Linked DNA regions of Lewinella sp. 4G2. The protein of the gene in region 1 interacts with the protein of each later gene in a pairwise test. Links are inferred from orthologs where the notes say so. Each region holds a gene or a part of one and is shown in the gene's direction. Other genes may lie near its edges.

The links.
Region 2: the proteins of rlmB (region 1) and tsaE interact in binary tests that used the Escherichia coli proteins (3 or more experiments, as listed by UniProt). The link is inferred for Lewinella sp. 4G2 from one-to-one orthologs.

Annotation. Positions count from the first base shown.
Region 1 is NZ_LVWJ02000014.1:749,216-764,391, reverse strand. The notes cover bases 7,586-10,458. They hold rlmB (23S rRNA (guanosine(2251)-2'-O)-methyltransferase RlmB), read left to right. Parts: upstream 7,586-8,582; coding sequence 8,583-9,335; downstream 9,336-10,458. Other genes in these bases: A3850_RS04535 (patatin-like phospholipase family protein), read left to right, coding at 9,332-10,458; A3850_RS04545 (CotH kinase family protein), read left to right, coding at 7,586-8,551. In the rest of the region: A3850_RS04575 (BamA/TamA family outer membrane protein), read left to right, coding at 1-1,932; A3850_RS04570 (sulfite exporter TauE/SafE family protein), read right to left, coding at 1,948-2,712; A3850_RS04565 (RDD family protein), read right to left, coding at 2,801-3,541; A3850_RS04560 (esterase family protein), read left to right, coding at 3,739-4,611; pdhA (pyruvate dehydrogenase (acetyl-transferring) E1 component subunit alpha), read left to right, coding at 4,740-5,798; A3850_RS04550 (aldose 1-epimerase family protein), read right to left, coding at 5,876-6,766; more of A3850_RS04545, read left to right, coding at 6,836-7,585; more of A3850_RS04535, read left to right, coding at 10,459-11,545; A3850_RS04530 (glycoside hydrolase family 9 protein), read left to right, coding at 11,750-14,935; A3850_RS04525 (M42 family metallopeptidase), read left to right, coding at 15,109-15,176. UniProt on the Escherichia coli protein: Specifically methylates the ribose of guanosine 2251 in 23S rRNA.
Region 2 is NZ_LVWJ02000014.1:1,060,801-1,076,011, reverse strand. What follows is about bases 3,488-6,395. They hold tsaE (tRNA (adenosine(37)-N6)-threonylcarbamoyltransferase complex ATPase subunit type 1 TsaE), read left to right. Parts: upstream 3,488-4,687; coding sequence 4,688-5,104; downstream 5,105-6,395. Other genes in these bases: A3850_RS05685 (alanine dehydrogenase), read left to right, coding at 5,113-6,360; A3850_RS20125 (hypothetical protein), read left to right, coding at 4,537-4,707; A3850_RS05695 (hypothetical protein), read left to right, coding at 3,985-4,356; A3850_RS20395 (RHS repeat-associated core domain-containing protein), read left to right, coding at 3,488-3,998. Also shown: more of A3850_RS20395, read left to right, coding at 1-3,487; A3850_RS05680 (TRAP transporter large permease), read right to left, coding at 6,857-8,134; A3850_RS05675 (TRAP transporter small permease), read right to left, coding at 8,131-8,628; A3850_RS05670 (TRAP transporter substrate-binding protein), read right to left, coding at 8,628-9,602; A3850_RS05665 (thioredoxin family protein), read left to right, coding at 9,861-12,581; A3850_RS05660 (T9SS type A sorting domain-containing protein), read right to left, coding at 12,936-13,985; A3850_RS05655 (hypothetical protein), read right to left, coding at 13,997-15,211. UniProt on the Escherichia coli protein: Required for the formation of a threonylcarbamoyl group on adenosine at position 37 (t(6)A37) in tRNAs that read codons beginning with adenine.

The DNA of each region.
Region 1 (15,176 bases):
AATTTCGTGGCCGGAGAGTACCTGGACCTGAATAACTTCGACGTCGAAAAGGCACGCATCAGCCAGTACCTCCGCAACAATGGCTACGCCTTTTTCAGTGGTGCCTACATCGACCAACTGGAAGTGGATACAAGCCGGCGGCAGGGTTACGCGGATGTATTTTTCAACGTCCTGCCCTCCCAGCAGGAAGGGGGCTACCGCAAATACCGGGTGGGGGAGATCCAGGTGTTTACGGATTACGACCCGCTGGCTCTCGGCCAAGCCCGCTTCCGGCTGGATACGGTCATCAATAACGTGCGCTTCCTTTCCAACCAGGCTTCCTTCCGGATGCGGCCCGAACTGCTGCGGAAGAACATCTACATCGAGCCGGGCTCCCTCAACAGCCGGGCGGATTTGAACAAGACCAACCTCAGTCTCAATGGCCTCGGTATTTACAGTTTCGTCCGAATCAACCAGCAGATCGATACCGCGAATGAGTCGGTACTGAACTACACCATCCAGCTTTCCCCGGCCGACCGGATGTCGATCGGTGCCGACCTGGACCTTAACTACACGAACCGGAACGGAACGGCGGGCGCGGGTAACCTCCTCGGTATCTCCGTGGAGCCCAGCTTTCAGAACCGCAACGTACTCGGCGGGGCGGAATTACTGACGACGAGCGTCCGGGCCGGCCTCGAGGTCAACCCCAGCCCGAACGATAACAACCCGTTCTTCAACACCATCGACTTGGCGGCGGATATTTCCCTAAACTTGCCGCGGTTCAAGGACTTGGGTTTTTATTCCCTACTGAACAAGATCCCGGCTCCCTACCGGGGCAACATCGTTGGTGACGGTACCCTACGGGGGATGCGGGAGAAGGCCAGTACGCGGTTTAGCGTGGGCTACGAATACCTGCTCATCCGTCAGCTGTTTTCCTACACGATCTTCAATGCCCGCTTTGGCTACGACTATAAGGCGTCCCCCATCACGAACTACCGGATCAACCACCTGACGATTGACGTCCTCCAACCAACGATTGAGCCGGAGTTTGCGCCCGTGCTGGACCAGAACCAGCGCCTGCAACGGAGTTTCGGGGAGCAATACTTCTTCTCCGTCCTCTTCCGGAACCTGGAGATCAACCGTGCCGGCCGGCCGGACCGCCGGGGCCGCTCCGTTGGTCTGTCCGGCAATTTCGAGGCCACGGGTTTGGAGGTGGCCGCCGTGAACAGCCTCATCAATGCCTTTCGGGAAGACGACATTACTCTGCGGCCGAAGTCCGACGCCGTTTTCGCTCGCTACCTGCGTTGGCAGAGTTCGTTGCGCTATAATAAATCGTATACGCCCCAGAAGAGCTTTGCAACTCGTTTCGCCTTCGAGATCGGGCAACCCTTTGGTGGCTCTCAGGAGGAGATACCCTACGTAAAACAGTTCTTCGTGGGGGGAGCCAACAGTATGCGAGCCTGGGCGCCACGGGGTCTCGGGCCGGGTGGCTTCATCGATCCGCTGAGCCTGGATACGGATAACAACCTCTTTTTGTACCAGACCGGAGACATTCGGTTGGAATTCAACGCCGAGTACCGCTTCCCGCTGTTTTCCTTCTTCCGGGGTGCCTTCTTTATGGATGCGGGTAACGTGTGGATTCTGGGGGAGGACCCGGCTCGCCCCGGATCTGGCTTCCGCTTCTCGGAAAGGATTGAATCGAATATTCTGGTCCAGCCCTTCTACCGGCAGATTGCCGTCGACGCCGGCTTTGGCTTACGGGTGGATTTGAGCTACTTTATCTTCCGCCTCGACCTCGCCATGCCGTTGCGCTACAACTACCCCCACGAGGGAGACGGTACCCCGCTGCCCCGCGACGGTGAGCGCTTCCCGGAGTCGGATTACTGGCGGCCCTTTACTTCCTTCCGTAATTTGAATCTGCGGCCGCAGTTGGGCCTGGGCTATCCTTTTTAGAAAGCTATTCCACAATCAAGCCGGCCAGAATGCTTTGGCGATGGCCGCAATGATGACGACAATCAGCAAGCGGTAAGTGTATAGCCCGGCTTTGGGGTGTTTGGCCGCGTAGGTAGCCGTCAGGTAACCACCGATCATTTGGCCAGCGGCCATGAGCAGCCCAATCTCCCAGTCGATGAGACCCCGGTAGGCGTAGATGCCCACGGCTAGTAGGGTGTAGATGGTTACGACGAGCACCTTGACGACGTTAGCCTGGATGATCTCATAACGGGCGATGAGGACCATCACCGCCAGGAAGAAGACGCCCATCCCCATTTGGATAAATCCGCCGTAAATGCCCAAGGCGAAAAATAGGGGGACACTCAACCACAGGCTCAGGGCAGTCTCTCCTTCCGGGACAACCAGCCACCGTTTGGGCTTCACCAGGATGATGCCCAGCATAACGATGAGGAGATTCCGGAAGATATCCCGGTAGACTGCGTTGGAGGTGATCAAGCTCAGGTATACGCCAAGGATGGCGCCGAGGGTGGTGATAATGACGATCAGGTTCATGTCCCGCCGCCGCCCTTCGCTTACCGAGAAGCGTCCGCCACGGTAAAAGCCCAGGCTCGCCGCGATGCCGTTACCCAGTACGCCGACCCGGTTGGTGCCGTTGGCTACGTCCGCCGGGAGGCCGAGTACTTCCATGAGCACCGTCAGGGTGATGGCCGACCCGTTCCCGGAAAGGGTGTTGATCGCACCGGCTAGCAGGGCTCCGAGAAAGGCTAGGAGGTAGAGCATTATTAGTCTGTAGTCTATAGTCTGTAGTCCGTAGCGTGCGTGGCCGGGTGCGTCGCACTACACGACAACCTAACTAAGACACTTTCTACTACCTGGTGATGACGATGTAGTCCAGCAGTATCGTTTCCAGGAATTTTTCCGGGGTATACTTGAGTTCGTTGGCCGGGAGGTCCAGCAAACCCGCAAGGTGGAGGGCGAGCGTCCGAACGGCCTGACGGTGGGCCGGGTTATTGTACTTGCGCATCCGGTTCAGGGATTGTTTGACGATCATCATGTCGTCGTCCGTAAAGCGTTGCACGCCGGGGAAGACCGGTTCGTAGTCGTTCCGGTTCTTGATGTTCATGATCTCCTCCAACGAAAAGATAGAGTTGGTATTAGCTTGAATAACAACCGTGCCGGCGCTCATATCCCCTAAGCGCTGCTTGTTCTTACCACTAGCGATGAGCAAAATGGCCGCGATGCCGGAAGTGAAAACAACGTCCACCAGCAGAAAGATGGCGCGGGCCAGGAAGTCGCCCGGGGTGGGGTCCCGCCCGTCGCGGCGGATCACTTTGAGGCCGATCAACTTTTTGCCGGGCGTTTGGCCACGGTTAAAGGTTTCGAAGAGGAAGAAGTAAAAGATCATGTAGGTCAACGGACCAATCATGAACAGAAAGGACTCTTCGAAGTCAACGTCCAGACCATCCAGCGCGAGAATTAGTAGCCAAAAAAGGATGATGAGGATCACCAGATCGATCAGAAAAGCACCGATGCGGGCGCCAACTTTGGCCAGGTCGTAGTCGATACTGACGTTCTGGGTAGTCTGAATGGTGATGGTGTCGAGGGCCACGGGGTAGGGGAGGTGTCGTTGTACCCAAACCACTCCGGTTCAGGTATAGTTGGATCAGTACATCGGGCAGCCGCACCCCGTCGCCCGGCAACCTTCCAACAGGAGGGCAGCGAGTATGAGCAGGAAGTAGCCAGTTTTTCTCATACGGTGAAGGTAAGAACTCCATAACTTTAGGCGGACCACTAACCATTGCTGATATGACCTTTTACCGTTCGTTACCCACGTTCCTGCTTGCCCTTTTCCTGTGTACCTGCGCCAGCGCCCAACGCGTAAGCCAGATTAGCACCGCTGAAACGATGAATAGTGATATTTTGGGAATGACCCGTAGCTACGCAGTCTACCTGCCGCCAGGATATGACTCGGACCAGCGGGATTATCCCGTCCTCTACCTCCTCCACGGCTACAGCGATAACCACACCGGGTGGGTACAATTTGGGGAAGTGCAGCGCATCGCTGATGCCGCCATCGCCTCCGGCAAGGCGACGCCGATGATTATCATCATGCCCGACGGCGATACCGAAAAGATCGGCTACTTCAACCGCCCCGGCGGAGATTGGAATTACGAAGACCATTTCTTCCAGGAACTGATGCCCCACGTGGAGGGAGAGTACCGCATTAAAAAGGATAAACGCTTCCGCGCGATCGCCGGCCTCAGTATGGGCGGCGGTGGTACTTTCACTTACGCCCTCCGCCACCCCGAACTCTTCGGCTCCGCCTGCCCCCTCAGCGCCTGGGCTGGTGGTATGACGACTGAAGAAGTAGCCGCCCGCTACGCCCGCGAGGGGGAGACCTACAGTGATGAAGAAATCCTGCGCCACTATAACGAGAATAACTTCGTGGAAATGGTCAAAAACGGCGATAAGGAAAAGATGAGCAGCGTCCGTTGGTACATAGACTGTGGAGACGATGACTTCCTGTTCACGGAAAATAGCCGGGTACACATTGAGCTCCGCAAGGCCGGGGTGCCGCACGAATACCGGGTCCGCGACGGCGCCCACAACTGGACGTACTGGCGGGAATCCCTACCGGAAGTACTCGAATTTATCACGAAAGGTTTTCACCAATTCTAAAGCATATACCGCGTTACCTAATACACGTTATGGAGGGCCCGTTACTAAACACCGGGCACTATCCAAGTGTATCTTATATTAGTATCGTATCCTTAAGCCAAGCAGCGAAATTTCGCTAACCAATAATTATGTCAACAGCTACCAAGAAGCCCACCGCCACGAAGAAGAAGCCGGCCGCCAAGAAGAATGGCACCGCTAAAGGCCTGAAATACAGCAAGGAACAGTACCTGGAATGGTACACCCTCATGCTCCGCATCCGCCGTTTTGAAGAGCGCGCCCTGATGAGCTACGGCCAGCAAAAAATCCGTGGTTTCTGCCACGTTTACATCGGCCAGGAAGCCGTTGCGGCCGGAATGGAATCCGCCCTCATTAAAGGTGACGGAATCGTGACGGCCTACCGCCAGCACGGCACCGCCATCGGCCGCGGCGTAAGCATGAAAGCCGCCATGGCTGAGCTTTACGGTAAGGAAACCGGCATCGTCGGTGGTAAGGGTGGCTCCATGCACTTCTTCTACAAAGAGAATAACTACTACGGTGGTAACGGCATCGTCGGTGCCCAGATCCCCATCGGGACGGGCATCGCCATGGCCGAGCAGTACAAGGGTACGGACAACCTCTGCGTCGTTATGTTTGGCGACGGTGCCAGCCGCCAGGGTGCCCTCTGGGAAAGCTGGAATATGGCCATGACCTGGAAGCTCCCCGCCCTCTACATCTGTGAGAACAACGGCTACGCCATGGGCACCTCCGTAGAACGGACCTCCAATGTGACCGACATGACCAAACTCGGCGCCAGCTTCGACATGCCCAGCGAAAGCGTGGACGGTATGGACCCCGCCGCCGTGCACGAAGCCATCCAGCGCGCCGCCGAGCACATCCGCTCCGGTAAGGGCCCGTACTACCTCAATATTGAGACCTACCGCTACAAAGGCCACTCCGTATCCGATCCCGCCAAGTACCGCGAAAAGACGGAACTGCGCGCCTACCAGGAGAAGGACCCCATCAAAGTAACCGAGAAGCTCCTCCTCGAAAACGGCCTCGCCACCGAGGCGGAGATCAAAGAGATCAAGGACGCCGTGAAAACGGAAGTAGCCGAAGCCGCCCAGTTCGCCGAGGATAGCGATTACCCGGACGCTTCGGAGCTGTACACGGATAATTACCTGTCGGAGCCGATTGAATACATTAAGTAGTATGGTAGTCTATAGTCTGTAGTCTACAGTCTGTAGTAGGGGACCCTTACTACAGACTATAGACTACAGACTAAATCCTAAATCGCCTGCCCCAAAATCTTAATATCGTAACTCATCTCGTAAGTCTCCCCCGGAGCCAGCGTTACGATCCCTTCCTTTTCTACGAATTGCTTGTTGGAATCGTGCGCGTCCGAAAGGCCGATCCACGGCTCGATGCAGACGAAATTGCCATTGGGTTTTGCCCAGATACCGAGGTGCGTCCAGCCGGCGTAATCCACTTTCAGAATGGGGCCGCTCTGCAGGCTTTCTAGGACGACACTGTGGCTGTTCAAATCCTTAAAGACGAGGGCGTCGTTCGCGAACAGGTCGTGGCTTAACGGCAGGATGTTACCGGCGCGCCAGGGAACGGGTACCGTTTCCGCGCCAATTGTCCCTTCTTTGGTGACGACGTAACGATCGCTCGTTTCCTCGTGCTCGAAGCGGAGGAAGTAGTCCTCGTAGCGTTCTCCCTTCACGGCAGGAACGTTGAAAGCGGGGTGGCCGCCGAGGCAAAAGTGCATGGGTGCTTCGCCTACGTTCATCACTTCATGGTAGACGATCACGTGCTCGTTGCGCAGCCGGTAGGTGACGCGAAAATCAAATTCGTAGGGGTAAGTTTTCAGCGTTTCCTTGCTCCAGCACATCCGGAAAGTGATACGGTCGTCACCGTGGTAGAACAGTTCAAGATCCTGGTTATGGCGCACCATTCCGTGTTTTGGGATGCGGTACATCTTCCCGTCGATCTCCGTTTCGCCATCTTTCAGCACCCCGATAATGGGGAAGAGTACGGGGGCCTGGCTGCCCCAAGCCGCGGGGTCGCCCTGCCACATATACTCGCGGCCATTTTCGAGATTGACGATGCTGGCCAACTCGGCGCCGGTTTCTTCGATGGCAATACTTAGCCGGTGGTTTTCGAGCGCGTGGCGCATAAATAGTCGTTTTGCTGGTGGTAACGCAGGTTTCGCGTAAATGTAAACAGCCTACCCTAACTTTGGCTCGTGCCTTCGTTTACCCATCCGATTTTACCCCAAATTATACGTTTTCTGCTCCTCCTTTTCTGGGGCGCTGCCGCGGGTGTCGTGCAAGGACAAGCAACAAGTACCGAACTCATCACGCTAGAGGTGACGATCGACGAGGACCGCCTCTTCAACCCCCGGACCGGCTGGTTCGTGGAGGGGCCAGGTGTGCACGCTTCCGACTGGAAAAAAGAAGGCGCCAACTTCTGGACGCACGACAGTCACCCCGCCGACGTAAAACTGATTATGGCCACCGGCCGCACCATCTTCTCGGGTAAGGTGGACTTTCGGCTCTTCGGAGGCATGAGCCGGCTTCACCCCCAAAAGTCCTTCTCGCTCTCCTGCCGGGAAGCCTACGGCCAGGAATACGTGAACTACCCGCTATTCGGGGAGAGTGCGCCGGATCAGTTCAAGTACCTCGTCGTCCGCAACGGTGGGTCGGACTGGGGGCGGTCCTACCTCCGGGACGTCCTACTGACCGGCCTGCTGCGGGACCCGAGTTGGGAACTGGACATCCAGGCCAGCCGCCCCTGCCGGGTTTACCTGAACGGCCGTTACTGGGGACTGTATCACTTGCGAGAAAAGATCAACCCCCACTGGCTCGCCGAACGCTTCGGGGTCTCCGACAAAAACAATATCGATCTGCTGGAGGGCAATAGCGGCGTCAAGCACGGTGGCCGCCGGGATTACGACCAGCTGATGAAGTTCGTCCGGCGCAATAACCTGAACGATCCCAACGCCTTTCAGGCCGTCCGGCGGCGGATGGACGTGGATAACTTCCAACGTTTGCAGATTGCCCAGATCTATTTCGATAACCAGGAAGCGGGGGGCAACCTGCGGTACTGGCGGGACCGGACCGACCCCAACTCTCGCTACCGCTGGATCCTGTACGACGTCGACCAGGGTTTTGGCCTGCACGACCCGACGGCTTACACCCGCAATACCCTGGACCTCCTCACGGCGGCGGATGGCCCCGCCTGGCCCAACCCGCCCTGGGTAACCCGCCTCCAACGCAACTTACTGGAGAACGACGGGTACCGGGCCACCTTCGTCAACCGAATGTTGGACTACCTGCAGACGGACTTTCGCCCCGACGCCGTCCTGGCCGCCATCGATGGCCACGTGGCCGGCGTAGGGCCGGAGATTGCCCGCCAATCCGAGCGGTGGGGGATCGACGAAAAGTACTGGCCCATCCACGTGGAGCGCTTGCGGGAATTTGCCCGGCAGCGACCGGCCTTCGTGCGGGAGCACTTCCGTAATAAATTCGGGGGTGGCCCGGACCGGGAAGTAACTATCAAGGTTGGGGAAGGGGGGACGGTAGTCCTCAACGAAAATATTTCGCTGGCCGATGAAACATACGTAGGATCCTATTTTTCGCGGATACCCATTACGGTGGAACCCATTGCCGATCCCGGTTTTCGGTTTGTCCGTTGGGAAGATGGAGCTACGGAGGGTAAACGAACGGTTGATTTGAATGGTGCCGGTCCCGTTCGCTTGCAACCTCGCTTTGCACCTGCGGCAGCGCCCGTATCCGCCGGCAGCTACGTCGCTCCGACGGGGGAAGGTTTAGCCGACGAAACGTCCACTCCCGTAAGCGCTGGCGTATCGACGGAGCAAACCCTGCTGCGGCTGAGCGTGGCCCTCGTTGTGTTTGTGCTAATTGGCCTGTACGCATCCATCGCGCGTAAGCCGGAGTAGCTACCTTCGTGGGCTAAAGCACCGAGCGGCCATGGCAATGAAGAAGGAAAGAGAGGACATCATTTACGGCCGCCACCCCGTGCTGGAAGCCCTCAATTCGGGCGCCCCGGTGGATAAGGTGTTCTTGCAGCAGGGTACGCGGGGTGAGTTCGAAAAGGAACTAAGGAAGCTGTGTAAAATGATGGAGGTACCCTTCACGGTCATCCCCAGCGCGAAGTTGGGCCGGATGACGCGGGGCAACCACCAGGGCGTCATTGCCCAACTCGCCGCGGCGGCCTACCAGAAGACGGAGGACCTCATCCCGATGCTCTACGAACAGGGAGAGACGCCACTCCTGCTGTTGCTGGACGGCGTAACGGACGTCCGCAACCTCGGTGCCATTGCCCGCTCGGCGGAAGTGTGTGGCGCCCACGGGATCATCATCCCCCAAAAGAACAGCGCGGGCCTGACGGCGGACGCCGTGAAGAGTAGCGCTGGCGCCTTGCTCCGTATCCCCGTCTGCCGGGAGAAAAGCCTCGTCAACACCGTCGCGTTGTTGAAAAACAGTGGCATCCAGGTGGTTGCGTCGGACCTCCAGGCGGAGGCCTACCTCCACGAACTCCAGCTCACCGAACCCCTCTGCATTGTGATGGGTGCCGAAGGCGAAGGCATTTCCGAAGGTGTGGGCCGGGCGGCGGACGTCCGCTTCCGCATTCCCCAGGCCGGCCAACTCAACAGTTTCAACGTCGGGGTAGCGGCGGGTATCCTGCTCTACGAAACCATGCGTAAACGGATGGGAATATGAGGCTAAGACTGTACGGGCTAATTGTGACTTTGTTAGGTGTTTGTTTGCCGTTCACGCAGGCGCAGGAGGACTTGAAAGTAGGCCTCGTCCTCTCCGGTGGCGGAGCCCGTGGCTACGCCCACATCGGTGCCCTCCAGGTGCTGGAGGAGGCCGGGGTGCGGGTAGATTACATCGGGGGAACGAGCATGGGCTCCATCGTCGGTGGACTTTACGCCGCCGGCTACAGCGCGGATACCCTGGAACAAATGCTGCGGGAGACCGACATCATGGCGGAATTGCAGGACGCCATCGCCCGGGAAAACCGGACGATCTACGAAAAGCTCTACAACGAACACTACCTGCTGAACCTCAGCCTGAAGAACTTCGCCCTGCAATTGCCCGCCGCGCTATCGGACGGGCAGCGGATTAAGGATCTGTTTACCCACTGGACGGCCGGCGTACATGGCATTCGTGATTTCAGCCAATTGCCCACGCCTTTTCTGTGTATTGGGACGGATATCGAATCCGGCGAGGCCATCGTACTGGAGGACGGGTTACTCGCCAACGCTATGCGCGCCAGCGCCGCCCTGCCCGGCGTGCTGAGTCCCCACCGGATGAACGGCCACGTGATGACGGACGGTGGCGTCAGTAACAATTACCCCGCGGAAGAGGTGAAGAAAAAGGGAATGGACTTCGTCATCGGCATCACCGTGGAGCAAGACCCGTACCGGGCGGAGGATATCAACTCACTCGATAAGCTCCTATTACAGATTGCCTTTTTCCAGGCCAACAAGCGCAACGTCGAGCAATACGAGATTACCGACATCGACATCAAGCCGGAGTTGGGTGACTTCAGCCAGCTCAGTTTTGATGCGGTGGATGAGCTCATCGAAGCCGGCCGCGTCGCCGCCCGCGCCCAACTGGATACCCTCAAGACCTTGGCCGCGCGGCAACGGGGAAAGCCGACCACCCGTACGGCGACGGTTCCGGAATTCCTGAATGCGCCCGTCGTGGAAATTGCGGGTAATACGGATTTGAGCCGCCGCCAGGTACTGAGTTACTTCGACGGGAAACTGCCCGGACGCTTGCGGTGGGATGAATTCCGCCAGTACGTCGTGGCCCTCTTCGCGACGGGGCGGTACGTCCACATCGATTATGATTTTGAACCGATCCCCGGGTCCGAGGATGAGGTGCGGCTGGCCATCAATCTGGAAGAATCGCCCAATTTCGGCCAGCAGTTGCGCCTGGGTTTGCACTACGACCAGGTATACCGAGCCAATTTATTGTTTGGCGCCACCTTCGCCGATTTGATCGTCAACAACTCCATGCTGACGGTGGACCTGATCGGGGGCAATCGCTTCCGTTACCGGGCGGATTACCGGGTGAACCGTATCAACGGAATGGCCTTCGGTTTGCGAAGCCGGGCCAGTTACGCGGACGTGGCCTTCGACCTGGACGAACCCATGACGATGCAGGGTCTCGTCTTTGACCAATTGGACTTCCGATTCTCGGACATCTCCGCCGAAGCTTACTGGGACGTGCGGCAAACGACCAATTCCTTCACGGGCATCGCGGCGGAATTCAAGTATTACGGAACGCTTTCGGACCAAGTTGCTTCCACGGGCGAATCTCGCGACTTTCCGCTTATGCGGGACTTCTACTTCGTGCCTCGCCTCTACCTGCTCTACGATAAGCTGGACGCCAAGAATTACCCCATGCGCGGTTTCAGCATTGACGCCGAAGCCCGGGCGTCGCGTAACCTGAGTAATCCGGACTTCCAGTTGAATGAATGGTCCGCCAATATTGATCTGGATACGAAGTTTCTCTTCCCGGCCGGCCGCCACTTCAGTTTTGGCCTGGACGCCAGCGTGGGTTTCTTCCTGGATAAATCCAGCTTGCCTTTCCGTTACTACTTGGGAAGTAATAATTTTAACCTGATGAATAACTTCAAAGCCTTCCCCGGCTTGGAGATTGGGCGGGCATCGGGGAATAGCCTGATAATGGGCCAAGCGTACGGGCGCCTCAAATTGAGCACCCATTACCTGACGCTGGCTGGTCACGTCGCACGCCTGGGGCAGGGCGAAGGGTTGCCTACTTCCGTTAATCGGGAGTTGCTGGCTTCGGCACGCCTCACCTACGGGTTGGATTCCCCCCTGGGGCCGATCGAGGTGACGTACGCGCGCGGAAATGTCGGCGGGGAGTTCTACTTTAATTTGGGGTACTGGTTCTAATGGAGAAGGCCCGATTCTAATGGACTGGAAGGGCTTAAGCCGCCTGAATACCGCAAAAACGTAGTGAAGTGTACACCGCCGGGATTTTGAGACACTTACTTTGCATGCCCGGGTAAGGTGTTCGCAGCCGCTTACGGTACCTTGAGCAGCCCATTCAACCTCCTCTTGGAAGGACACCTGCTTTTTTCATAATCCAATCGATTCATGCAACACCAACACCACCAATCTATTCTACGTCTCTCTTTTTTCCTGCTTCTTTCCATCTTCCTTGGTGGAACCATTTATGCGCAGGAGGTACTGGAAGACCGCAACTTCATCCGGATCGATCAATTCGGCTACCTACCGAACGCTACCAAGGTAGCCGTCATCGCCAAGGCCGTCGATGGCTATAACGCTGGCGAAGGAATTGACCTCAACCAGGGGGCGACCGTCGATCTGATCGACGCGACTACTAATGCCGTCGTTTTCTCCGCCTACCCCCAACTTTGGAACGGTGGAGGTAAGGACGATTTGAGTGGAGACAAAGGCGCCTGGTTCGATTTTACCGAGTTTGATACGGAGGGCGCATACCGCATCCGCGTCCAGAAGAACGACGGGTCAACGGCCGAGAGTTACGAATTCCGCATTGCCGACGACGTATACAACGAAGTGATGCGCGCCGCCATCAACATGTTCTACTACCAGCGGATCAACCAGGACAAGTTAGCCCAGTACGGTAGCGGAGAGCCCTGGACGGATACCGAATGGTACGGCCGCCCTAACCAGGAAACGGCCGTCCGGGAACTGGACAACCCCAGCGTTACCCGCGACCTGAGTGGTGGCTGGTTCGACGCGGGAGATCCCAACAAATACGTCACCTTCGCCGTAGATGCAGTCCACGCATTGCTGACCACCTACGACAACGCTCCGGATTTCTGGAACGACTTTGACCTCAACATCCCCGAGTCCGGTAACGACACACCCGACCTACTGGACGAGGTTAAATTCGAGATCGACTGGATCAAGAAGATGCAGCTGTACGACCCCAACCGACCAACGGCGGGCATCATCCAAAAGATGGGCATCCTGAACGACGTAAGCTACATCAGCCCCCCGAGTACGGATACGCGTTTGCGCTACTACAACGGCGTTTGCGTGAGCTCCACCATTACGGGTGCGGGGATGATGGCCCACGCCGCGGTTTCCTACAAACGAGCCAACGTCTGGCCGGAAGAAATAGCCGAACTAACGGACCGCGCCGCCAAAGCCTTCGCCTACTACGAGGCCGCCCCCAATAAAGCGGAACTCTGTGACGACGGGCGCATCGAAGCAGGAGACGCCGATGGGCCGGGCAACCAGTACGCCACCGAGCACCGGGCCCTGGCCGCCGCCGCCGCCGTCTACCTGTTTGAACTGACCGGCGAGCAGAAGTACAAGGACTTCATCGCCGCCAACTACCGCCAAGCCCGGCCGTGGAAGGCAGAAGATTGGGGCGTGTACCGCGCTCACCAGGGAGAGGCACTGCTCTATTACACGCAGAATCCCGAAGCCGACCCCACCACCAAACAGGGCATCCTGGACATGAAGTCTTCCGCCCCCAAGAGTACGGGGTCCAACTACGTCGTGGCCGAACAGGATAACCTGTACCGGGCCAAGCCCATCTATTTTAACTGGGGCTCTAACAGCCTCATCAGCCGGCAGGTGGGAGACATCATGGACCTGCACGTTTATGGCATCCGCCCGGAGAATAGCGCTGCTTACACTGAGCGTGGGCAATCCATCATCAACTACCTGCACGGTACGAACCCCTCCGGCATTTGCATGCTCTCCAATATGTACCAGTACGGTGGCGACCTCTGCGCCGATGAAATGTGGCACAGCTGGTTCTCCCTCGATACGAAGTTTGATAACATTGACGGAACCAACGTCGGTCCGGCTCCTGGCTTCATCTCCGGTGGACCGAACCCGCAGGGTCAGGGTAGTATGCCCATCAAGCTGGGTACCCACTCCTTCCCGGCAACGGCGGGGCAGCAGCCAGATCAGAAAGCCTTTAGCGTGGATAACTTCTGGCAGAACGGCCCTTGGGCCTACAACGAGCCAGCTATTTACTACCAGGCGGCCTACATCAAAGCGCTCTCCTACTTCATTGCCGGCAACGCCGCGGAAGGGGAAACGGGCACCGGCGGAATTGACCCCATTAAGGATTGCGGTGAGGCAGAACTTGGCTTCACTGTCGGTAACGACGTTGGCGGCAACGGTACCGTAGAAATGGATAGCAACAGCCCCGGCTCCACGAACGGAGCCTCCGTTAAACTCTTCGACGCGGGCGACGCGGCCAGCTACCCCTTCACCATCAGCCGTGGCGGGAAGTTTGACCTGGCTGTCCGCGTCCGCGTAGGGGAAGCCGCCGGCAACGCGACTAATTTGGCCGATGCGTACACCGTAAGCCTGGATGGCAACGAAGTAGAGTACGTCCTGGATTCCACGAGTATATCTCCGCTGGCCGGCGATACCTACTGGGGGGAGATCGTCCTGGTGGATGTCGCCCTGACGGCGGCCGACCACGAGGTAACCGTCACCGCCAAGCAAGACTACCTCAAGCTCGACCGGGTTTGTTGGCGCGACGCTAACTCCGTCCCCAAACCAGATACGGGTGGTGGCTCCGGAGAGATTTCCTTTGACTGCATTGAGATCGAAAATGCCTTTACCATCCTGGCCGACGTTGGGGGTAACGGTGAGATCCGGGGTGACGGCTTCACCGCCAACGCCAGCGGTGATCGCTACATCAACATGTTTGACGTCGGCGATAAGGTGAGTTTCCCATTTTCCGTAGCGGACGATGGTATGCACGAGATGCGTTTCCGCCTCCGGGTCGGGGAAGCTTCCGGAACGGACCGTAACCTGGCCGATAAGTACATCGTTACGCTAGACGGCGAAGAGGTCATTACCGATCTCGACGAAGGCACTATTTCCGCGCTCTTCGACGATACTTACTGGGGAGAGATCGTCGCCAGGGTGGACGGCCTTTCCGAAGGGGTACACACCGTGACCGTTGAGGCCAACAACAACTGGTTGAAGTTTGACCGTTTCTGCTTTGGCAATGCAGATGCTACCAGCCTCTTCACCCCCGAAAGCCGGATTGCGGCTGACATTCAGGTGAGCCCCAACCCAAGTAACGGACTGCTACAACTCAACCTCGGCTTTCAGGCGCGGGGGGAAGCCCTGACCATTGGCCTTTACGACTTGACGGGGCGGCAGTTGAACCAACGGGCGATCCGTTTGGGGCAGGCCAGCGAGCACCAATTCAAACTGGATTACCGCGATCTTAACCTTGCTCCGGGCGTATACGCCATCAAATTACTTGCGGGTGTTACCGCACTGGGCGAGGTTCAGCGAATCGTCATTCAATAGCGGGCATTCCGAACTGAACGAGTCAGGAGGGGTTGGTAACTTACGGGTTGCCAACCCCTCCTTTTGTTGGGGCAGAGGCTACAACCAATCACTACCAGAGCGCAGAATAAGCTACGAAGCTATCCCGGCTCACTGCTTACATTTGCGCCTTTCTCCGTTAACAGTACCCCACTATGGCTCTGAATCTGTCCTTGCTTAAATCCATCTGCGCCGCCCCCGGTGTTTCCGGTTACGAGCGCCG
Region 2 (15,211 bases), 320 kb from region 1 along the record:
GCGTTGCCAGTACCACTTCTTACAATTATGAATCCGATGTTTATCCAACATACCCAACCTCCATTTCTACTGAAAACAGTGATGGCAAGACATATCTAAAAAGATATGCTTATCCAGATGCATCTACTGATTCTGCAGCCCTAAAGCTCAAGGAGTTAAATATAATATCAACCTTAGAATCTAGTTTAGAAGTAAATAGCATTATGGTTAGCGGCCAGCAAAGCATATTTAGTCTGGATGCAGGGTTTCCTAGATTATCAAGAGTTAACAAGTATATCGCAACTGAAAGTGATGATGCAGTCTGGTCGGGAAGTTGGGAAGAAGAAGTGAGGATAGAAAACTACAAATACGGCCGTCCACAATTTGTAACATATAAAGGCTGGGATACAATTATATTTGATTGGTACCCCACTGGACTTGTAAAGTCAAAACAGTTTCTTGATTTTAAGGAGGAATACACCTATGTAACAAATTCAAATTTTCTTCTACAGCACATTAATGTTGATAGTTCAAAGATAAGATACAAATACGACGAATTAACAAGATTAGATAGCGTTACGGTCCTGTCTCCCAATGGTGGGATCGAAATAAAAAAGGACATTTCGTATGGCTATCATAGATCAGGAGTTGGAAACCGCGTGACCATTACGGATCAATATGAATTGACGGAAGACGTTGCCGAGCTTTGTGACTTTACAGCACAATCTGTAAGTCAATATTATGATGGCCTCGGGCGACCAAGTCAACAAGTGGATAGGTGGAAAATAAATGATCAGCAAGATCCAGAAAGTTTCAAGAGTTTGATCCAAAATGCAATTGAATACGACGAGGTTGGCAGACCTTATAAAAGATATGAAGCCTTTCCGTCCGATAGTGATTCACGTGCCTACGTCGATCCAACGGGTAATGATTACACATTGGTTGAATATTTTGCGGATCCTCTAGGCCGAGTACAATATACGACTATGCCGCAATGGTCAAGAAAACAGTATCAACACGGCTCAAACATCGATATTATTGAAACTCCACTTAACGATGTTTATCCCGTTAATTCTTTATTCGTAACTAGATTAATAGATGAAGAGGGTAAAATATCTGAGACTTTTGCTGATATTAGAGGACGGATAATTTTACAGCGTAGGCATAAAGGTGCAGATGATTTTGTAGACACCTACAGCACTTATGATCTTAAAGATAGGCTCAAATTTGTTTTCCCAGCTGGTGCATCATCTGCTAGCAATAATTTGTTCTATGGTTACACTTATGATGGCTGGAACAACCTTCTAAGTAAAAAATTCCCAGACCGTCCAATCGAGAATTACTATTATAACCAAAGAGATTTGCTAACCTATACCGAAGGTGAGCTTTATCCTTCCGGCTTAGGGTACTATTCAAATGTTTATGATGGCTATGGTAGAATTACAAAAACAGGTTTTACTAATACAATTAATGCTGAGAATGAATCTCGTGAACAAGACATTACAAATGGAAGTACAACGTCTTTATTTCAATATGGAAATACCAATTTTTTAAAGGACAAGGTAATTTCATCGTCGACTTTTAAGATGGATGGAAGGAACGTTGCAAATCATAGCTATACGACGCTTTATGAGTATGATACTTTTGGAAAGCTAATCAGTAAAAAGTCTAACCATCCATTGAATGACGATCAAAATAGCAGAATAGAAAAATTTGTAACTCACCCTAATGGAATGGTATTATCGTCATCAAACGCTGTTCATACGGATAAGAGATATCATCGTTCCTGGAATTCATCATCCGTTAATCGATCTGGTCGGGTAGTAAGCCAGTCTCACCGTCTTATTGATGGCATTCTAGTAGGCGCTATAGATACAATTGCTGAATATGATTACAACTCTAAAGGAGAACTTAGTACGAAGTTTTTGGGTGGGAAGAAGCAAACGCTACAAAGAGTTGATTACACTTACTTGCCCAATGGATTCTTGAATAGTATAAACGATGTGACCGCACGCGAAGATGACCTTTTCGGACTTAAGCTGCACTATTCAAATGGCGAAATCACTCATTCAAACGGAAATATATTAAAATTAGATCAGTTTGGAAGTGGCGTGTCTAATCTTGTGCAGGATTTCATATATGATAACCTGGACAGGCTCAATTTACATGAAACGAAAATTGATGGTATTGACTACACTGGATCGATCAACTATGACGATAGGGGCAATATTAGTAGTCTGTCACGGGCGGGTGTCTTAGAAGATGGTAGTAATAACTGGGTTGATTTACTAGAATATACTATTCATCAAAATTCAAATAAAGTAGCTTCAATATCTGATGGTACTGGGAATCAGGGTGATAGTGGGTTCAACAACTCTACTTCGGGCTTAGACTACGTTTATGATGAAAACGGAAATGTAACTGTTGATCCGACTAATTCTATTATAGTTGATTATAATTACTTAAACTTGCCATATAGATTTGAAAAATCAAATGGAACAACTGTTGATATCATTTATACCTCGACGGGAGAAAAAATTGGAGAAATCACCTCTAGTATCGATGGACAATCGACTGTCAGGACATATATAGGAGATATGGTTTTTAAAGAAAATCGGCTGGACTATGCACTTCATGCTGAAGGCCGTGTAGCCTCGTCAGGCTTCTACTCTTACGGCTTGCTGCGTGATTGCAATGAAGACAAGGACATACCAGATATTCCAGATTTTCCAGAGATTGAAGAAGATGATTTAAACATCTATAATAATCTTGGGGCATACGAAAATTTTCTTCCTCAAGATCGAAGCGTGTATAGAGGCCGAAAAACGTTGGCTACAGCAAGTGTGCCCATTACGAACCCAACAGCAATAACAGCAGAAAAAACGATTGAACTAAAAAGTGGCTTCTCTTCACAACTAGGCACTACATTCGCTGCGTTTACGGCTAGTTGCCCACAATCTGTCGATTGGATATCTGAATACAATCTCACCGATCAGTTAGGCAATGTAAGAGTTAGATTTGCTGATTGGGATCTAAACGGAAGTATTGAGGAGGAGGAAGTAATTAGTGAACATCATTACTATCCATTTGGGATGGAGATGCGGGGGGCTTGGAATGACAGCCAAACAGGAGTTGACGACAATCGTTATCGGTACAATGGGAAGGAGCTTAATGAAGACCTTGGACTGTATGCGTATGGCTTCCGGTACTACGATCCGGCCATCGGGCGCTTCACAGGCGTGGACCCGATCTCAGATCAGTTTCCACATGTGTCGACTTACAACTATGCTGAGAATGAACCTATCGCAAATATTGACCTGCATGGGCTGCAAAAAGTTAGAGCAGACGACGTTAGAGATTCAAATGGGAATGTAGGCCGACGAAACGTCTCAGCGTCTTATAATCAGAAGGTCATTAACTTATCTTCAAAACAAGGGCATGAAATAAGCGTCGGATTAGGTCGAGTCAAGTCCAGTATCGAGAGCTCATTTAGCGGTAGAGCACCATCTTATGTTCGGACAGACGATTACCAGCTAACAGATAGAAAAGTTACTGTGTCCGTAAAGACAAGGGTTAACCAAACTGTAGTCACGTCTCTGGACGATGTTTCGGACACTGACTTTTTAATGATTGTCGTTGATCAAGTTGTCAATAGTAACGAAGAGAACGTGCAGGGTTGGGGGGAGACTCCAGGCAATGTTACTCTTGTAGAAGCAGGTGAACTTACCGGGGAAAAAGGCGGTGAGTTAGGTGCACATGAGTTTGGTCACAATACAGGAGCTGATCACTCGAGTGATGGTAGCGGGCTAATGGGAGATCATCTAAATGGCAGTATAAGCCTCACGCGTCAACAGATTTTGAAGTTTATCCAGGACTTAGGTGGCACTAAAACACCAAAGGAGTTTGCAAATGGGCGACGCCATAAAACTCATTACAGAACACGTAGTCGTGCAAGAGATTTTTTAAACTCTCATGGGGAGAAGTATGACAGAAAAAAGGCGAAAGATGCTGGTTTTTAAAGGGGCGGACCTCGCCAAGTTCATTATTGTCATTGGGTTGGCATTAGCCATCGGATGTGCAAGCCAATCTCTTGTATATAACGGGGATAATGCTGTATACAAGACTAGCGCATGGAGGTCTGGTAAGGCCACCTTTTACGAGAGGTGTATGTTTTGTCATCAAACCTCAGAAAAAGATAAACAATTTAAACATTTATACAAATTAGAGGATTATCGTCGGCTTGATCGTTTAATCACAACCTTGTATGATGATGATCATATAGAGATAGGTAGCAGGTTCGATTCTTTATCTCTAGATGAAATGAACGAACTACTGCAATTTTTAGCAACACCGAAACGATATGATACCGCCCAATGAAAAACTATCCTCAGGCCGCAAGGCTTGACGGGTAGCGCCAATTGGGCGCACCCTATCTTAATCCACCCAGAAATACGGCGCCCGCAGAGAACCAGACGTCTCCTGACCACCCCGAAATTTTCGGAGACGACGACGGCAACTAAAATCATCACAACCCAAAAACACCACATCCCCTATCCGTTGGCTAACGACCAACTGGATACCCCCATCGTCACCTCTGCTAATTTCACCAACCCCACCCAAACGCCTACTGTCCCAAGCAAAACTTTTACCTCCCTCAACCCTACCTTCGCGCCCATCCCCCAAAACCCCGCACCCGCGGCAGCGCCCCATGCAGTACACGCTGAATGACCTCCCCACCATCGCCAAAAGCCTGCTCGATCGGTACCCGGCCGGGACCATCTACACCCTGGAGGGGAACCTCGGGGCGGGCAAGACAACCCTGGTGGCGGAAATGGCGCGGCAACTGGGGGTGACGGAGCCGACCTCGAGCCCCACCTTCAGCATCGTGAACGAATACGCCGCCGCCGACGGGCCGATCTACCACCTGGATGCCTACCGCTTGGGGGACGTGGAGGAAGCCCTGGCCGCCGGTATCGAGGAAACGGTGCACGCGGACGCCGTGGCGATCTTCATCGAATGGCCGGCCGTGTTAGAACCTCTCCTGCCTCCGGGCGTTGTCCACTTACGCCTGGAGCACGCGGCGGACGGACAGTCGCGCACGCTCACCATCACGACCGACCAGTAACCGCCAGCATGAGCAGCACCGATAAAGCGCCGGACCGCCCCAAAGTCTCCCTCCCCGACGAACTGACGGGCGGCTACGGGCAAACCCAAACCGAAACCCTGGCCGTGGAAACGAAACGGGAGGCGCTCTTCATCGGTATCCCAAAAGAAATTACGCTGCAGGAACGCCGCGTCGCCCTCGTACCCAGCGGCGTGAACCGGTTGACGAGCCGGGGGCACCGCGTCCTCGTTCAGACCGGCGCCGGCACGGCGAGCAACTTTACCGACCACCACTACAGCGAAGAAGGTGGCGAAATTGCCCACTCCGCCCGCGAGGTCTACACCAAGGCGAAGGTGATCCTGAAAGTAGCGCCGCCCACCCTCGAGGAGATCGACATGATGCAACCGGGGACGGTCCTGATCTCCCCCCTCCAGCTACCGATCATCTCGGCGGAGTACCTCTACCGCCTTAAGGCCAAGCGCATCATCGCCATCGCGATGGAGTACCTGCAGGACGACAGTGGTTGCTACCCGATCGTCCGCATCATGAGCGAAATGGCGGGCATCACGGCCGTACAGATGGCGGCCGAACTGCTGAGTGGCAAGGGCGATGGACCCGGCGTCCTCCTCGGCGGCGTCTCCGGCGTACCGAGCGCAAAAATCGTGATCCTCGGCGGCGGCGTCGTGGCCGAATACGCGACCCGCACCGCCCTCGGCATGGGTGCCGAAGTAAAGATCTTCGACGATAACATCCACAAACTGATGCGCCTACAGAATAGCGTGGGTCGCCAACTCTACACGAGCGCCTTCAACCCGACTTACCTGCGGCGGGAGCTCCTCACGGCCGAAGTCGCCATCGGTGCCATCCACGCTGAGGACGGGCGCACGCCGGTGGTCGTCAGTGAAGACATGGTCCGTGCCATGCGCCCCGGCTCGGTCATCATAGACGTGAGCATCGACCAGGGCGGCTGCTTCGCCACCAGCAAACTGACGAGCATGGACCGCCCGACGTTCGTCCGCCACGACGTTACCCATTGCTGCATCCCCAACATCGCCAGCCGCGTGGGCCGCACGGCGAGCATCGCGGTGAGTAACCTGATCGTCCCCATGCTCCTCAAAGCGGATGGCGCCGCTTCCATCGAGGAGTACATCATGCACAACAAGGGCATGCGCCACGGCGTGTACACCTTCAAAGGCTGCCTGACGAATAGCTATTTGGGCAGGCGGTTTGAGATGCGGTCGACGGATATTGGGTTGTTGATGACTTCTAGTATGTGAGGACGTTAGACTTTAGATTTTAGATTTTGGACGTAAGAGTGGTGGGTTGGGAGATTAGTGTTTGTTCTAGTGCTCATCTACGGTTTAAGATCGGGACCGGAGGTCCCAAACCGGTGTTGGAGGCCATCAAACAAGTAGAGTGGGCCACCTGACGGTGTGCCACCGCTACGCAGGCCGGCCCTTCGGGGCGGGCAGTCACGCAGCGCCGCAGGCCTCCCCAACCTCTCCCGCTCCTGCGAAAATCCGCCGATAGCCTCTAGTTCTCCCAATCTCTATTTCTCCTGCGAACAAATGCCACACAAGCAAGCGCCGCAGGCCTCCCCAACCTCTCCCGCTCCTGCGAAAATCCGCCGATAGCCTCTAGTTCTCCCAATCTCTACTTCTCCTGCGAATAAATGCCACACAAGCAAGCGCCGCAGGCCTCCCCAACCTCTCCATCCCCTGCGAAACAAACCGCCGGAAGCACACCACGCGCCCAGAAGCCACGCCTCCAACCTTACTCCCCCAAAAACAACTCCGGCAAAAACAAAGAAATCCCCGGAAACAACGTCACCAACGCCAGCACCACCAGGCTCACCAGCAAGAACGGGAAACCCGCCCGACTCACCGCCCCAATCGATACCTTCCCAATACCCGCCGCCACGAACAAGCACACGCCCAGCGGCGGCGTCGTCAAGCCAATCATCAGGTTGAGGAGGGCGATGACGGAGAAGTGGATCGGATCAATCCCCACCGCCAGGGCCACCTTTAATAAAATGGGGAAGAGGATGAGCAGCGCCGCAATCGTCTCCATAAACGTACCCACGAAAATCAGCAGCAGGTTAATGAGCAGCAGTACCACGTAAGGGTTATCCGTAAACGACAGGATCTGCCCCGACACCACCTGCGGTAATTGCTCAGTAATGAGGATATACCCGAACAGGTTAGCGAAACCGATGAGCACCATTAACGAGGCGGAGGTCTTCATCGAATCCAGGAACACCACGAAGGCGCGGCGGAAAGTGAGTTTGCGGTACACGAATACCCCCACCACCAAAGCGTACAGCACGGCGACGATCGAGGCCTCCGTCGGGGTAAACAGGCCACCGATGATGCCGTAGAGGATGATGACCGTCAGCAGCAAGGCCCAGAAGGTATCGATGAAGCCACGGCCGACTTCGGCGAGGGAACTTCGTTCGTGTTTCGGGTACTGGCGCTTGCGGGAGATGTAATAGGTATAGCCCAGCAAACTCACGCCCAGCAGGAAACCGGGGATGGCCCCCGCCAGAAAGAGTTTCCCGACGGAAAGGCCCGTCAGCGTCGCCGCAATGATCATCGATACGCTCGGTGGGATGATCGGCCCCACGGTGGAGGAAGCCGCCGTCACCGCGCAGGCAAAATCCGCGTCGTACCCCTCCCGTTTCATGGCCGGGATCATCACCGAACCGATGCTGGCCGTATCGGAAATGGCCGTCCCGGAAATCCCGGCAAAGAGCATGGAAGCGGCAATGTTGGCCAGCGCCAGCCCACCGCGGATGTGCCCCACGAGGTGGTTACAAAAAGCGATGATCTTCTCCGTAAGCCCGCCACTGTTCATCAGGTTACCGGCCATGATGAAGCCGGGGATGCTCAGCAGTACGAACACGTCGATCCCGGAGTACATCTTCATCGGCATCACGATGAGCGGCGTGCCCGTCGCGATTAGGTACAACAGGCAGGAAAGCCCGAGCGAAAAAGCGATCGGGAAACGCAGCAGGATGCAGACGGCGAAGGTGAGGAGTAACACTAAGATCATGGCGTCCGCTTTGTGGCCTCCACCGCCCGGGGCCGCCTACCAATTGTCCGGACGAGCCGGTCTACCGCAAAAATGAGGACGGAGAGGCCCAGGACGAGCATCCCCACGAACGGGATGGCCATCGGAAACTTCAGGCTCGGCGAGCTTTCCGCCCAGCCCATCCAGGTGAAGGCGGCGGCGTACACCGTGAAGAGGGCGAAGAGCACGACCGTCAGGGCATCGATCAACAAGGCCAGACGGTGCTGCCAGCGCGGGCTCATCCGTTGAAAGAAGAAGTCGAATTGCACGTACTCCCCACTCCGCAGCGCCGGACCGGCCGCGCACCCGATGGCCAACACAAAGAAGACTCGGGCGGCCTCTTCCGTCCAGGACGGCGCCGTCGGCAAAAACAGGCGCGCAAAGATCTGCACCAGGATGGCAGCGACGAAGCCAACGGTGCTGAAGAGGGTAGCCCACTTCAGCAGCGTCCCGATAATTTTGACGAAGGACCTCATTACAGTGTGTCTTTCAGCGAACGGTAAACGGCCTGCATCTCCGGCGAGAGGGTATTGTAGATAGCCAGGCCGTGCTTTTGTTTGAAGGCTTCGCGGTCCACCTCCACGAAGGTCATCCCCTTGGCTTCCAGTTCGGCGCGGACGAGGGCGTCGTTCTTCAGGAACAACTTCCGCTCGTAGGTCTGCATCTCGGCGGCGCACTCCAGGAAGATCTCTTGCAGATCCGCCGGCATGGCCTGGAATTGCTTTTCGCCGATCACGGGGTAGGTCCAACCGAATACGTGGCTCGTCAGGTTCAGGTAGTCCTGCACTTCGTAGATGGCGAGCATCTTCGTCAGTGGCAGGGGGTTCTCCTGGGCGTTGATGACGCCCTGCTGGAGGGAGGTGAATACTTCTGAGAAGGCGATGGGCGTCGTCTTGGCTCCGAGCGCGTCCCAGGCCGTTACGAAAGCGGGGATGCTGGGGATGCGGATGGCCAGCCCCTGCAGGTCGTCCGGGTGTTTGATGGGCCGGTTCGACGTCAGGTGGCGGGCCCCGGCCTGAAAGTAGGCCACCGGCCGCAGGCCGGTCTTGGTCACCATTTCGGAACGGATCCGCGCCCCGACTGGCCCGTTCAGCATGGCGTCGACGTCCTCCATACTGTCCATCAGGAAGGGCATTTCGCAGAAGGTCATGATCTCCGTCCAGTTGCTGAGCAGGGCGCTCGTCGTCGTCATATCGATCACCCCCGCCTGGATCATCCGGATGGCCTCGATCTCCTTCGCCAATTGCTCGGACGGGTAGATCTGCAACTGCATCCGCCCGCCGGACCGCTCCTCCAGCTCATCCCCAAAGAAGCGCAGGGCCTGGTACCAGGTGTGGTCCTCGGCCACCAGGATACTCGCCCGCAACGTGATCTCCGCCTCCCCCGCCGGCTTGCAGGACCAGGCTCCGCCGAGGGTGAGGCACATAAATAAAATGGATAAGGCACGCATAGGGGTAAGGTAACGCATTGAGGTGACACCGGACCCTGAAAGGGTCCCCCCTAGCCCAGGGTCCCAAGGCCAAAGGCCGACGACCCTGGGTTTTCGTGTACACATGCCCTCTCCCCCAGCCCCTCTCCAAAGGAGAGGGGGGATAGCCCCCCATTAACAGCCCCTTATACAACCATCCCCCACCACTACGTTATTTTTGCACCGGCCCCGCGGCAGCCCGCGTTTTCCCTCCGCCGCCCGGCCCCTAAGCGAATCCCAATGATGTCCAGACTATTCACGTTCCTCCTTTTACTCACCTCCCTGGCCGCTACGGCGCAATTCGCCAGCCCGATCTCCTTCGAGACGGAGGTCGAGCACCTCAGCGGCAATGAGTTCCACCTCATCGTCAAGGCGTTGCCGGAGGACGGGTGGAACATCTACAGCCAGTATACGCCCGACGGTGGGCCCATCCCGACCTCCTTCACCTGGGCGGAGGGCGACCACTACGAGCTTATCGGTAAGTCCCTCGAAAAGGGGCACAAGAAGGCGGGCATGGACGAGATGTTCGGCGTTGACGTCATCAAATTCCTGCCCGACGAACCGACTTACTTTATCCAGAAGGTGCGCGTCATCAACTACGGGGAGCCCATTCGCACGACGATTGAATACATGTGTTGCGACGACGAGCAGTGCCTCCCGCCGACGGATGAGGAGTTCATCTTTGAGGTCGCGCCACCCGCTCCTGATCGGGGCGCCATTACCCCAATTACTGAGCCCGTGGTGGCTCCGGAAGCCCCGTCCACTACGAGCCCGGCCCTGCCGGCACCCCAAACTAAGCCGGTCATTACTCGCCCCGCCGATCCCCAACCGAATGAGCGGACGGCTACGGCTCCGAAGGTATCCACGCCTGCTCCCCCTAAGCCGGCACCCGCGGCAGCGCCCACTCCGGAGGAAGACGAGCAAGTAACCGAAGCGGCGTTCACCCCCGGCCCCACCCTCCGCGCCGCCGGACCCGCTGCTTCCGAGAACGACCCCGTGAGCTGGGTTTTTGAGGCCGAGCCCGTCGCTGAAAACGAGTACCTCGTACGCATGATCGGCACCCTGAGCGAGGGCTGGACGACCTACAGCAAGGACGTGGACCCCACCGTCGGCCCCAGCCCCACCGAGTTCTTCGTAGACGAAAACGACGGTGTAAAACTCATTGGCGACGTCACCGAAACGAGCGCCACGCTCAAGACCAAATACGATAAGGCCTGGGACGCCAAAGTTGCCAAGATCGTGGGCGGCCAGGTCGTCTACGAACAGCGCGTCGACGTCAGCAAAGCGGACGTTGTGGACGGCTACGTCTACTACCAAACCTGCGACGACGAGATCTGCTTCCCGCCCAAAGAAGTACCCTTCCAACTCGATCTCTCCGGCGCCAAAGCCGTAGTCAGCATCGACGGCGTAGCAGGTGGTTCGGGCGCTGCCGCAGGTGCCGGGGAAGAGGGTAAAACAGCCGAAACCGTAGGCCTGGGGATCGGCGTCGCCTTCGATGCGGACCCCATCGGCGCCTGTAGCGTCGGCGAAGAAAAGACGGTCAACAAAGGGCTACTCAGCATCTTCGGGCTGGGCTTCCTCGGTGGACTTTTCGCCCTCATCATGCCCTGCATCTTCCCGATGATACCGCTGACGGTCAGCTTCTTCACGAAGAGTGGCGGCACGCGGGCGCAGGGGATCCAGAAGGCCGGCCTCTACGGCTTCTTCATATTCCTGATCTACGTACTGCTGAGTGCACCCTTCCACCTTATCCAAGGGCTGGACCCAGGCCTGCTGAATACGATTGCGAGTAGCGTGCCGCTGAACGTGGCCTTCTTCGTGGTCTTCCTCTTCTTCGCCGGTTCCTTCTTCGGCTTCTACGAACTGACGCTGCCGGAAAGTTGGTCCAACCGCGCCAGCAAGGCGGAGGGGACGGGCGGCATCGCCGGCATCTTCTTCATGGCCCTGACGCTGGCGTTGGTGAGTTTCAGCTGTACCGGGCCGATCCTCGGTAGCCTGCTCGTTGAATCCCTCTCCGGTGGCGCCTGGCCACTGACGGCGGGGATGGCCGGGTTCGGCGTGGCCCTGGGTCTGCCGTTCGCCCTGTTCGCCGCCTTCCCTGGTTTCCTCAACAGCATGCCGAAAAGTGGTGGCTGGTTGAATAGCGTAAAGGTCGTCCTCGGCTTCGTGGAAGTCGCCCTGGCCTTCAAATTCCTCTCCAACGCCGACTTGGTGGGCGAGTGGGACTTCCTCAAAATTGAGCCCTTCCTCGCGATCTGGATCCTGTGCGCGGTGGGCATCGCCGCCTACCTCTTCAAACTGATCAGCTTTCCACTGGACAGCAAGAAGCGCAAGATCGGCATCGTCGGTAGCGTGATCGGAGCCGGCTCCGTCGCCCTGGCCGTCTACCTGGCCATTGGCCTGACAACCACCCCCGAAACGGGTACCTACCGAACGCGGAATCTTCTCAGCGGCATCGCGCCGCCGGTCTGCTACAACTTCTTCGCCGGCTGCGATAAGGACCTCAACCTGACGCCCTTCAAATCCCTCGAAGAAGGCCTGACCTACGCCAAAGAGGTCAACAAACCCGTGATGCTCGATTTCACCGGCTTCACCTGCGTCAACTGCCGCAAAATGGAAGAGAACGTCTGGACGGTCGACAAAATCAACCGCTACCTCACCGACGAATACGTTATCGTCAGCCTCTACACCGACGACCGCTCCGAACTTCCCGCCGAAGAACACGTAGAAGTCGATCGCCTCGACGGCACCGGCCGCACCAAACTCATCGACCAGGTCGGCGAAAAATGGCACTACTTCCAGCAGACCGTTTTCGCCCGCTCCAGCCAGCCCTACTACGTCCTCGTCAGCCCCGATGGAAAGACCCTGAACGCCCCGGTCGCCTATACCCCCGACGTAGATGAGTACGAGAACTTCCTGAAGTGTGGCCTTTCTACGTACCGAAACCTAGAGTCGAAGTAAAGAATTCCCCAGAAATTCTAACGCGCCAGACCCTGAAAGGGTCCCCCCTAACCCAGGGTCCCAAGGCCGAAGGCCGACGACCCTGGGTGTGTATGTACGTGTATATATAAGTGTACGTATATGGATGTAGGTATGTGGGTGTATGTATGTCTATAACCCCAGACTACCGATCCCGGTAGGGATCACCATGATAGCCCGGGATCAGGATCGACCAAAGGTCGATTCAGATCCCGGGTTTTCGTTTATAGAACCTACGCCTACACCGCTATACATGACGTCGTGTATCCCTCTCCCCCGGCCCCTCTCCAAAGGAGAGGGGAGACGTGATAGGCGTTTCGCGTATAGGAGTCTAACCTACCGCCCCCGCACAACAACCCGCGTCTCAACCCCACCAACCGTCTCAATCCGCAACCCGTAAGCCCCCACCGGGAAGCCACTCAGGTCAAGCTGATTCAAGTTAGTCGTCGTAAGCTGCCGGCCCTGTTGGTCCAGTAGCGTAACCGAGACCAATTCCTCCGCCGTCTGTACGGTGACGAGATCCGTAGTCGGGTTGGGGTAAACGGTCAGGCTGGTGGCCATGGGTTCAAAGGCAATTGTTTTGACGGGTGAGTATTCCGTATGTCCATCGAAGTCAATAATGTGGAGGCGGTAGAAAACGGTCCCGGCGTTGCGCACGGGCAGGGCAATGTCTTTATCGTAAGCGAGGTAGTCGAGCGCGGTTTCGCTATTGCCATTCGCATCAACGGTGGCGATGACGGTCCAGTCTTGCGTATTGGTGCTCCGTTCTACTTCGAAGTGGGAGGTGTTCTCCTCGCGCTCCGTCGTCCAGTTCAGGGTAGCGGAGGCGGCACCGACGCGGGCAACGGCGAAGTCCGCCAGTTCCACGGGCAGGTTGGCCGAGCCAACGATGGCTGGCGTGAAGTCGGGGCCAGACATGTTAAGATTCGGGATGTTTGCGTTGAAGGGGTTAGACCCCAGCGCACCGATCGCCACGATCTCGTCGGGGCTGGCGTCGCCGTCAAAAGTGGCCGTGAAGATCTCGATCCACTCATCCCGCTCCCAGTCGGCGAGCAGAAATACGGGGGCTACGCTGAGGGCGAAACCGACGAACTCATCGTCACCATCCACCTGTTCTACGCTGGCGCGCTGGATGCCGTAGCCACCGGTATTATCGAGAGAAACGTAATCCAGGCCAGCCGCAGCGGGGTAGCGGAGGTCCACGGTGAAGTCCAACAGGGCATCCGTCACCGCCATGGGGTTGGGGCCGGCGCCGACGAAGCGAACGTCAACGGCAACCAGGCCGGGGCCGGCCGTGCGGGCGCGGATCTCGTAATCCTGGGCGAACAGATCACCAGCAAAGGCACTGGCCAGGAGAAAAGCAAAAAGTAGGTAAGCGTTTTTCATAGTTGATTTGATTAATCGATATGGGATTGAATGACCTTGGTGGGGGTAGCGAAACCGACGTTCAGCAGTACCGAAGTCCGGTCGCTTCCACCACCGTTGTAAATGGTATTTCCGTCCAGGTTGATGTCTTCGTTGAAGTAGCCGGACGTAGTGTTATTGGAGGTCGCAAAGCCGACGCGTAGCAGGATCGAGGTCCGGTCGTTTCCACCGCCGTTGTAGGAGACGTTACCGCTGCCATTGGCATCGCCGGACCACATGCCGGCCACGCCGCCGCTCAGGGCTTTGGTGGGCGCGTTACCCGTTACGGATGGGTTCGAGTACACGTTGGCTCCGTTCGTGAGGTCAACGAAGGGCGCGTTATCCGTAGTGAAGACGGCACTCGTTCTGATGGGGAGGTGGTTGCGGTGGTAGATAGCAACGAAGGCGGATTTCGGCGCATCCTTAAAGGAAAGGAAGCTGGAGCCGTCCGGCGCCACGATCGATCCGTCGGACATCAGGAAACCACTCCGTACGCTCTCCACCGTGGCTGGGAATACGGCGTTGCGGAGTTCCACTTTCACCCAGTCCACGGCGCCGGTAGGTATGGAGGGCGCTGTCGCGGGTGCATCGGAATAGGGTGAGGCGAGGGGGATGAGGCCCGCATCGGAAAGATTCGTCCGCATCATATTGGCACCGTTGATGTAACTACCCTGCAGATAAACCTGCGGGTCCACTTGGCCGTAGAAGTTGGTCCCGGTGAAGAAAGCGGTGCCCGCCGTGATCGTCCCCGTCACCTCTCCGGTAAAGAAACTCGTTTGGCGGTCCGCATCGTCGTAGGACCACTGTCCACTAGAGTAACTCGCTCCCTCCACTTTGGTGATGTCGCCCACCACCGAGCTAAATCCGTAGTTGGAACGGACTGCATTACTGTACGCTGCGATTCCCGAAGCGACAATTTCGTTGTGGTAAGTCAGGTAGTCCGTAGCGTCAGCGGGCAGATCGGGCGCTGGGCCCTCGCGGTGGCGTACACGAATGTTTGCCCCCGGCACGTAAAGAAGACCGTTGACGTTCATTGTCAGGATCTTGTTGGTCGTCGAACCCAGGGGAAGGGAGAACTGGGAAGCGGGGAGTGCTTTTTCTACAAAACCCGTCCCGGTAGTAGAGATGAAGCGGTTACTGGCCCCACCCGTAACGGTAGTTGCCGCGCCGAGGAATAAGTCGGAATTATTGATGTCCAGCCGCGTATT